3 regions of the Dyadobacter aurulentus genome follow, and region 1 is predicted to be linked to each of the others. Evidence: riboswitches for the same ligand, from Rfam matches in the RefSeq annotation. Region 1 holds a riboswitch; each other region holds the start of a gene.
The links. A riboswitch is a leader RNA that binds a small molecule or an ion and turns the genes downstream of it on or off. The one in region 1 is predicted to bind cobalamin.
Positions count from the first base shown of each region.

Region 1 (3,279 bases):
CCTTCGGGGCTGGTTGTAAGCTGCCAGGATGAGCGTTCGCAGCTGAAAAATAAAGATCGTGCGTTGGGCGTCCTGAGGTCGCGACTGTATGAGATCGAATTAAAGAAACACAACGATGCGATCAGTTCGCAACGTAAATCAATGGTCGGCAGCGGCGATCGTTCGGACAAGATCCGTACCTATAACTACCCGCAAAGCCGGATCACAGATCACCGGATCGGCTACACAGTCTACAACCTTCCAGCAGTCATGGAGGGAGATATAGCAGAATTTATCGAAAGGTTGCGTATAGCGGAGAATACAGAGAAAATGCAGGAAGGAGAAACTGTTTAGAACTTACTTCGTCCGGTATTTCTCTTTATAAGTCTTCGCCTTATAATTTTCGAAGTCTTCCTTTTTATAAAAATCCTCGCCGAAGAATGTGATCACTTCGTGGAATTCTTTGGGTTTGAGGTAACCGGCGAGCGGCTGGATCATATTAAACTGATCGTCCAGAAAAACAGTGGTAGGAAAACTTGGCTGGTTATTTGTGAGCGCCAGTGCGATTTGATTGATGCCTTTCGCCCCCTGAGGCAGGAATTCGAATTTTTTATCTCCCAAAACAATAGTCTTCCTCTGCTCCGCATCCAGTTTTACAGCGTAATATTTTGCATTAACATACGCTACGACGGCCTTATTTTTGAAAGTCTCCCGGTCCATTACCTTGCACCAGCCGCACCAGTCGGTATATAAATCGATCATGACTTTTTTAGGCTCTTTTTTTACCTTTTCGAACGCTTCCTCGATCGTCAGCCAATGTATCTGGTCCTCGCTGCGTGTCACAGAATCGGACCGAAAGCCAGTAAGCGCCAATGTTACTGCTAAAAAAATAAAGATCCTTGGAATGAAGTTTTTCATACGATGTCATTTTGGTCTGTTCAACAAAACAGTTTAACAACTTATTGAAAGTGAGAAAATAAATTCAATTTTCCCCGGTAACCTTTTGTTTTTGCTTCGCGAAAGAAATCAAAATACCTCCCGCCACAATCAGCAGCATTCCTGTCAACACAGAAACCGACGGAAAAGATTCGCCCATCAAAAATCCGATTAAAACAGAAAACAGAATATTTGAATAACCAATAGCGGCGACTCTGCCAGCCTTGTCATGCGTAAAAGATTGTGTCAGCATTTTTTGCCCCAGCAATGCTGTAAGCCCCAAAGCAAGGAAACCCAGCCATTGAAACAAATTAACAGGCCACTTGAAGGTTCCAATCAGAAAATCCATGTTTTCCATAGGATAGTAAGTACCTACGAACATTGAAATAACAGGCATCACTATTCCACTTAACATAAAGGATAAAATGATCGCGCGGGTGTCATAAACAACCCCGAGCTGGCGAATCGACAAATAGGAAACGGCAGTAAGCAATGCATTACCGAGTCCCAGTGCATTGTCCCGAAGCGAGATCGACACGTCCGGCCGGAAAACAAAAAGAATTCCTGCAAAACCAATAAAAATGGCCAGCCACTCGCGCGAGTTCAAGGTTTCGCCCAGCAGAAGCCATGAAAACAATGCGAGGAAAATAGGGTAAGTATATTGATAAGTCGACGCGCGCCCTAGTCCCAGCGTTTGAATTGCATAAAAGAGCATATAAAGCGAAAGTGTGCCGACTATCCCCCGAAAGATCAGCAAACCCAGTTTTCCTCCCTGCTGCACTAACGGGCGTTTCCAAATGCTCGTTGCAATGAAGACCACGCCGACAATATTTCTGAAAAATACAAGCTGCACAATATGGAACTCCCGGCCCAGCCATTTGGAAATGGCGGATGTGAGTGCGAAGAAAAAAGCTGCCCCTAGCATCAGATAAATACCTTTCAGCGGGGCATCGGGAGTGTGAATTTCAGATAGCGAAGCCAACAAATTGAATTTTGCGCAAAGATAAGGGATAAGATGGTCGGTAGTTAAATCAATGCAAATGGCTAACTTTGCGCGCGTTTGGTGCCCGCTGCAATTTCAAATTGCGCTTGTGGCTTAATAGGGAATTTCGTTCAAACCGGAAGCTGTCCCCGCAACTGTAAGTCTGATCCATTGACCTGATCTTCAAGCCACTGTAAAAAAACGGGAAGGCGCAGGAACAAAAGACGAGCCAGGAGACCTGCCATAACCATTAGTTCTGAATGCTTTCGGAGGAGAGGCAAAAGACTATCAACCAGCTGAGGAAGTATCTAAATTGACTATTAACCAGACTTTTGCATTGTTTGTTGGCTTGACGGCGGGTATTTTATTATCCGGAAATAGTAGTCATGCACAAACAGATTCCATTGCGCTAATGCCGGTCAATATCAGAGGTTTCGTTCCGGAAAAATTCATGAGCGGCCTGAAAATACAGCAGATAGACTCTGCGACACTTTATACATATAAATTCCAGAACATAGCCGACCTGTTATCCGTTTTCACACCCATTGCATTCAACAAATATGGTCCGGGCCAGCTGACCACCGCATTTTTCAGGGGAACTTCTGCCAACCATACTGCCGTGCTTTGGAATGGATTAAATATCAATTCGCCTACTTTGGGGCAAACCGATTTTTCCACGATCCCTGTCGCCGGATTCGATGCATTGTCGGTACAGTTTGGATCTGCGGCCAGCATAGTTGGTACTGACGCGGTGGGGGGAAGTATTTTGCTCAGCAGCGAACATCAAAATAAAACAACTGAAGTATCGATAGCCGGTCAGCTCGAGAGTTTTGACAATTATCAGATGCAATTTGTGGGCAGATACCATTCGACGCTAAATAAACAATGGAGTATGTCGGCCAAAACAAGCGGCTACTGGAATCGTTTGAACAATCATTTTCCTCATTCGCAAAGGAGGGATTATGCGTTGCTGCCTGCCGAAGCTTCGCAAAGAGGGTTGATCCAGGACATTTTTCTGACCTCAAAAAAGGACCAGGAAATTTCCGCACACGTTTGGCTGACGAGCAACAGACTAACTACTTCACCCGACAATCTGGCCGGGCGGGAACTTACCCTCACCGAAGCTTACCGGACCATGCTACGATACCGCGCCCGCGACCTTACACTTCGCACGGCCTGGGTAAGAGATGTGATTGATTATGCCAAAGGTGATTTTGACAATCCGGATCACGCGGTTACGGATAAATTTTCCTCCCGCGCGGAACATGATTTCAGCTGGAATATGCAGACTCCCGGGAGCGGCATTTACGTGAAAGCCGGCGCTGAATGGACGCATTACCGCACAAGTGTGCCGGGTTATGAAAAACGTCTCATTACTGAAA
Region 1 is NZ_VSRN01000001.1:2,857,512-2,860,790, reverse strand. It holds gene prfA (peptide chain release factor 1) at 1-333, shown strand, start outside; gene FXO21_RS11875 (thioredoxin family protein) at 337-897, opposite strand; gene FXO21_RS11870 (DMT family transporter) at 962-1,897, opposite strand; cobalamin riboswitch at 1,960-2,157, shown strand; gene FXO21_RS11865 (TonB-dependent receptor plug domain-containing protein) at 2,211-3,279, shown strand, end outside.

Region 2 (3,279 bases), 990 kb from region 1:
ACAAACCTGTCCGATCAGGTCACTTTTTTCTTTTGGAAGAATGCCGGCTTCGTAATTGGTGATCGCCGCGGCTTTTTTCAGGTAAGCAAATGCTTTGATAATTTCTTTCGGCATTTTATTGATATCCTGCGCGATCGGGAAGTTCTGGATAGAGCGTTGCGTTTGGGCACCCCAATATACATGGGCAGGTACCTGCACTTCGCCCATCGTATCTTTTTCTATACGGTATTCCATTTTATTTTTAGAAGTAGTAAAAAATGAATTGTCGATTGAAAGGTAAAGTTAGGTTCGGCAGGTTAGTTTTTAGTGTTTTTTAAAGATAAATGTTCACCACCTTGAAAAGAATGTTTAGATTGGAATGCTTTAAAAATCAAGATTAGAACTCAATGGTGCCCAAAATCAGCATTTATCCCGACTACAATTCCATGAGCCTTGCGGCTGCCGACCGTGTGATCACGCTTCTTGCAAAAAAACCGAACGCGGTAATTTGTCTACCTTCCGGAAGTACGCCGCTGGGTATGTTCCGGGCGCTGGCGGCTGCGAATCAGAAAGGAACGGTCGACTTTTCGCAATGCATTTATATTGGTCTGGACGAATGGATCGGGCTTGGCGCCGATGATGACGGTAGCTGCCGCGACCTGCTCGACAGGGATTTTTTAAAGCCGATCGGCTTTCGTGAAAATCAAATCGTTTTTTTCGACGGAAAGGCAATCGATCCCGAAGCAGAATGCGTGCGGGTTAATAAAATCGTTGAAACCCTGGGCGGCCTGGACCTGATCGTGCTTGGAATCGGTATGAACGGGCATCTGGCTTTGAATGAGCCTGGTACACCCTGGGACACCTACGCCCACATTTCGGAGCTCGACCCGCTGACTGCGGAAGTAGGGCAGAAATATTTCAAAAAAGCCACGCCGCTTACAAAAGGGATTACGGTCGGTGTCAGGCACATTCTGGAATCAAAAACGGCCATATTGATCGGCTCCGGAGCTGCCAAAGCACCGGTAATCGCCCGCGCACTTGCATTCCCGGTAACAACCGCATTTCCTGCTACGGTATTACAAAATCACTTCAATGCGGAGTTCATATTGGATGAAGAGGCTGGGAGTGAGATTGAAAAGCGATGATAATGGGCTGCCAAGAATCACTTTTGAAGCCCATTATTTTCAGCTGAAAAAGATAAAATATCCGCCGCTAAATTGAATATTCCTCCATTTCACTTAAATCAGCCCGGTTTCTCCGACGCCTGGATTTTCAATTTAAATTTGGGCTGTTCTTTGTGAACGCCCGTCAATCGGGGTAGCGGTTTTGCTTTTGGAACCCTCATCCAATACCAGCAAACTAAAAAGGAACCGTGTGCAAATCACGGGCAGTCGTGCTACTGTAAATATCAGCTCCGGGTTTTTCCGAAACAGGTTTTTGCCCAGGTGTCCCATTGTTGTAAATGAGAAAGCTTAACAGCCAGAACATTTCGACGAGAAGGGCGGCGAAAATTGATATAAGCCAGGAGACTTGCCGCTACTCTCAATGGCTATTCTCTCACGATCGGAGGCTGGTCAGGCATTGATTTACCATGCATATTATCGAAAATGATCCGGCGCAATCGCTGTCAGCCAGTCCGGGTTTACCTTCGCCTATGTTACGTACTGATCTCAGGAGCAGGATGGGGGGTGTTTTCAAAGGGTTTTTACTAACTCTTTAACACTAGTATTATGTTGTCACACAATCTGGGCTACCCGCGCATCGGGAGCCGCCGCGAGCTGAAAAGAGCCAGCGAAAAGTTCTGGTCAGGCAAAATTGACCGGGAAGAGCTGCAGAAAGTAGCCCGCAAAATCCGCCACGAAAACTGGGAGACTCAAAGAGCAGCCGGAATCGGGCTGATCCCTTCCAATGATTTCTCCCTCTACGATCAGGTACTCGACATGTCGCTCACAGTGGGCGCAATTCCGGAACGATATCACCAGTTAATAGATGGAAAATCCAACAAGGAACTTGATCTCTATTACGCAATGGCGCGTGGCTACCAGCGTGGCGGACTGGATCTGAATGCGATGGAAATGACAAAATGGTTTGATACCAATTATCACTATCTGGTTCCTGAATTTGTTAAAAATCAGCAGTTTAGGATATATTCGGAAAAGGTATTCCTGGAATTTGAAGATGCATTGCAAAAAGGCATTTTAACCAAGCCTGTGCTGCTCGGGCCGGTTACTTATCTTTTGCTGGGAAAAGAAAAAGAGGAAGGTTTTGAAAAAATTGATCTACTGGAAAACCTGCTGCCGGTATACACATCTATATTAAAAGAACTATACTCCCGCGGCGCACAATGGGTACAGCTAGACGAACCTGCATTGGTACTGGATTTGACCGAGAAGCAAAAACATGCATATGAAATTGCTTATGCGACGATCAGGAAGTCGGTGCCGAAATTGAAGATCCTCGTCGCGACTTATTTCGGCGCACTGGAAGATAACCTGCCTACCGCTGCCAAGCTGCCCGTCGATGCGCTGCATATTGACCTGACCAGGGGCGAAAGCTCGCTTTCTGCATTGTTGAAGCATGAAGACTTTGCCCATTCAACCCGCCAACTTTCGCTGGGCGTAGTCGATGGACGGAATATCTGGAAAAACAACTATCGTAAATCGCTGGACTTCATTTCCCAGGCCATCCATGTACTTGGAGAAGATCGGCTGATGATCGCGCCATCATCATCTTTACTGCATAGTCCCTGTGACCTTGACTTCGAACAGGACGAAATTATATTGACGCCGGAGATTAAAAACTGGATGTCATTTGCCAAACAAAAACTGGCAGAAGTGGTGGAAATATGCCGATTAGCGGGTACTGACTTGCTTTTGGACGATGCTTTTATCGAAAACCAGAATGCAATAGAAAGCAGGAGGGAGTCGCCGCTCATTCACAAGCCGCACGTGAAGACCCGGCTGACAGCAGTGAAGGAAGCTGATCTCAACAGGCAAAATAACTTCGAAATAAGACAGCAGATCCAGTTAGAAAAACTGAAACTCCCATTGTTCCCTTCCACTACAATCGGATCATTTCCTCAAACCGACGAAGTCCGCCTGCTTCGTGCCAACCTGAAAAAGAACGAATTAACATTGGAACAATACGAAGTCCGCATTCGGGAGGAAATCGTGAGCTCACTGCGCTGGCAGGAAGAATTGGGCATTGATGTGCTTGTTCACGGAGAATTTGAACGGAATGATATGGTCGAGTATTTCGGCGAGCGCCTTTCCGGGTTCGCTTTTACCCAAAATGGCTGGG
Region 2 is NZ_VSRN01000001.1:3,843,030-3,846,308, forward strand. It holds gene fumC (class II fumarate hydratase) at 1-234, opposite strand, end outside; gene FXO21_RS15995 (glucosamine-6-phosphate deaminase) at 387-1,124, shown strand; cobalamin riboswitch at 1,284-1,531, shown strand; gene metE (5-methyltetrahydropteroyltriglutamate--homocysteine S-methyltransferase) at 1,710-3,279, shown strand, end outside.
Region 2: it holds a riboswitch for cobalamin, as region 1 does, so the genes downstream of both, metE (5-methyltetrahydropteroyltriglutamate--homocysteine S-methyltransferase) here and FXO21_RS11865 (TonB-dependent receptor plug domain-containing protein) in region 1, are expected to answer to the same signal.

Region 3 (3,279 bases), 3.4 Mb from region 1:
CCTATTTCCGCAGAAAGTGCAATATCCAGCGCAGCCCGGCCAATATCCTTGGTACTCGCTTCTGTGCTGCCGGAAGAAATTTCACCGGGTGACTCGACATCTTTTGCTTGAAATGTTTCGCCACGCACATCGAGTCGCAGACGTTTGTTCAGCTGATAACCCAGCCGCAGTGCACCCGAATAGTAATGCAGCTGCGTGTAAGGCCTTTTTGCGCCATCATTAACCGTTTCGTCCACTTTTTCAATGGGCTGGGCAGTGTAATTTTTCTGGGAAGATGTGTAGTCAAATGCATTTCTAAGCCAGTTGTTGCTGCCAATCCTGTAATATTTTGATCTTTCCAAATAGGTAAATGAAAGGTCGTAATCAAGCTTTTTGGTCAGATTTCCACCGGTGTTGAGGCCAGCCTGAATCGTTTTAAAACTACCATATTCTACAAAGCCATTGCCGCTGGCTGCACCTTTGGACCGCTTGGTAATCACATTAATCACCCCGCCCATTGCCTGCGAACCATAAAGCGAGGAAGCAGGGCCTTTCAGGACTTCGATCCGCTCAACGCCATTCAGGTTGATTTGGGACAAGTTGGTCGCCCCGGCGGCGCGGCCATCGATCAGTAACAATGTTCTTTGGTTCAATCCGGAAAACTGCGGCCGGAAACCCCGGATTCCTATCCCGCTTGACAAATTCGGATATTGGATCACATCCACGGCTGCCGATTTCCGAACCATATCGGTAAGGTCCTGGGCGGGCGTCAGTCGCATATCTTCCGAGGAAATCAGGTCGATTTTTTGGGCAATGCGCTCTTTGTTTGTGTCAAAACGCGTGGCTGTAACTACGATGGGATCGAGCAGGTTCGCATTCGAACTGTCTGTCGGGGTAGTTTGTGCATTGCTCTGGAAGTAGCTGATAAAGGGCAGTAAATGAACGGGTAAGCGTAAAAATTTATACAAGGGATTCATACAGAGTGATTGTTCCGATAAGGATTGAAAATGCGCCGACGGTGTAGTTGACGACTTTGAGAAATGTTTCCCGCTTGCCCGCGAAACGGTGGATGGAAGTGGCGAAAAAATAGCCGTAAGCCGACATGGAAAGAATAATTCCGACACTTTGCAAAATGATGATCCAGACCGCCGTAGACGCATCGCTTGCGGCGAGGGTCAGCGCCACGGCACATGCGCCGCCTGTTCCCGCAAGTCCGTGGACCATTCCTACCCAAAACGAGCGGCTGAATTTTTGCTGCGGGTTAGGGTAATGCAAAGTTCTGTCTTTCACAAAGTTCCGCCGGATCGCAACCACACCCAGCCAGATCATCAGCGGCCCGACGAGCAGCTCTACTTTCTCCGAAATGTCAAGGGTAAGCGTCGATCTCAGCAGCAAAACCAGCACAGCAAACAGGATGAGCGTAAAGGAATGTCCGAGCGCCCAGTGGGACGAACGCCAGATCAGTTTCCAGCGTTGGGAAGGACTTTTGGCATCCTCGCTGGCCAATACAGAAACCGCCGCCATATGATCGGGTTCAAAGGAATGCTGGACGCCAAGAAGCAGGGAATCAATGAGTAGGATGTTGACCATTCGTTTTTCGATTAATCTTGGATAAGTAAAAAACCGCTTATCTCGAAAAACTTTGGGAACAATGCAGGCGCAGGGCAGCAGCCCAAAAGAAGCCACCGCCATCGTCCTATCGCCTTTCTTCCCGAAAGCAATCCGGATAATATATCGACTGGCAGGTCTTCTGGCTCGCCCAGTTGCAACGCCTTCCCGGGGGATTGATTGAATTAGTGAGTGAGTGAATTAGTGAGTGAGTGAGTGAGTGAGTGAGTGAGTGAGTGAGTGAGTGAGTGAGGGTTTTATAAGTCTAATACAAAAACATTCACTAATTCGGTCATTCACTAATTCACTAACTCATTAATTCACTAACTCACTAATCACTAACTCAAAATTACTTCCCAGTGGCACAAAATGTTGCAACACAAAATATGAACTTACAGCAGCGGGTACTGCTCCGGATTTTCACCGGATTCCCTTTTCATCACGCAAAGCGCGTGAACCAATTGAGCCGCAAATATGGAGTTTTTTGTTTTACACTGACATGAAAATTAACTTATTCCTCTACTTTTGCAGCCTTGAAACAGTTCTTTACTTTATTTTCCAACAGGAAAAGGTTTTACTAACCACGTGAATTAATAGGGAATCGTGTGCAAATCACGAGCTGTCGCGCAACTGTAAGTAACGCAAAGAGTTTACATCAGAATGATGTCCACTGGGGAATTAATGATTGAATTAGCGAATGACTGAATGACTGAATTATAGACCGGGTCGCCACTGCGATGACCGAATATTTTTTTATCAGTCAATCATTCAGTCACTCAATCATTCAAAATTAAAAGCCCCGGGAAGGACGATGTGAATGTTACAAGTCAGGAGACCTGCCTTTTTTTGTTGACAATGCTTCCGCGAAATGAAGCTTCGTCTGGTCTGGATTTTTCCGGTTTTTGAGCCGTGATTTTCGGGTGTAGTTCGCCCGGTCTTTCCTTCTTCGTCTTCTTTCGCTTGCATTAAAAATTCTGGCAAGAGCTTTTAACTCACCTAAAATCAGGTTAAAAGTATGCAAATGCTACAAAACTGCGGTCCGCGAACTGACGGCAGGAGCAACCGGACCATTCAATTAAAAATCGGCGTCTGCACTGCGGTATTCGGCGGACTTATCGTGCTCACTTCGGCTGGTTATGCGCAGCAAAACACTGTGAAGCCTGATCCGGACAAGGACGGCGAAGCACGCGATTTGTCCGAAGTTATCATTTCGGAAGAACGGCGGAAGTCATTTTCTGCCATCAACAAAATCGACGTTCCGATACGGGATATGCCCGTTTCCACTTCGGGTGTCAGCGTCAAAACCATTGAGCAGCGCGGCGCGGATGACCTCGGTGAAGCGATGAAAAACACCACCGGTGTGCGAGCCAACAACACTTACGGCGGATTTCAGCATTTCACGATCCGCGGGTTTTCCAACTTTGTATTGCTCACGGACGGTGTCCGCGACGAGCGCCACAACATTTCCACGAGCGCGCCGAGCACGAACCTGGCCAATGTCGAAAGCATTGAAATTCTCAAAGGCCCTGCTTCGGCACTGTTCGGGCATTCTGCATTGGGAGGGATCATTAATATCGTCAGGAAAAAGCCAACTGCCGGGTTCAAAGCTGATTTTTCTACTACCTACGGAAGTTTTAACACCAAAAGGATGCGTGCCGGAGCGGGCGGGGCGATCAATGACAAGCTGCGTTA
Region 3 is NZ_VSRN01000001.1:6,215,890-6,219,168, reverse strand. It holds gene FXO21_RS25745 (TonB-dependent receptor plug domain-containing protein) at 1-956, opposite strand, end outside; gene FXO21_RS25740 (cytochrome c biogenesis protein CcdA) at 940-1,569, opposite strand; cobalamin riboswitch at 1,703-2,064, opposite strand; cobalamin riboswitch at 2,140-2,445, shown strand; gene FXO21_RS25735 (TonB-dependent receptor) at 2,609-3,279, shown strand, end outside.
Region 3: it holds a riboswitch for cobalamin, as region 1 does, so the genes downstream of both, FXO21_RS25740 (cytochrome c biogenesis protein CcdA) here and FXO21_RS11865 (TonB-dependent receptor plug domain-containing protein) in region 1, are expected to answer to the same signal.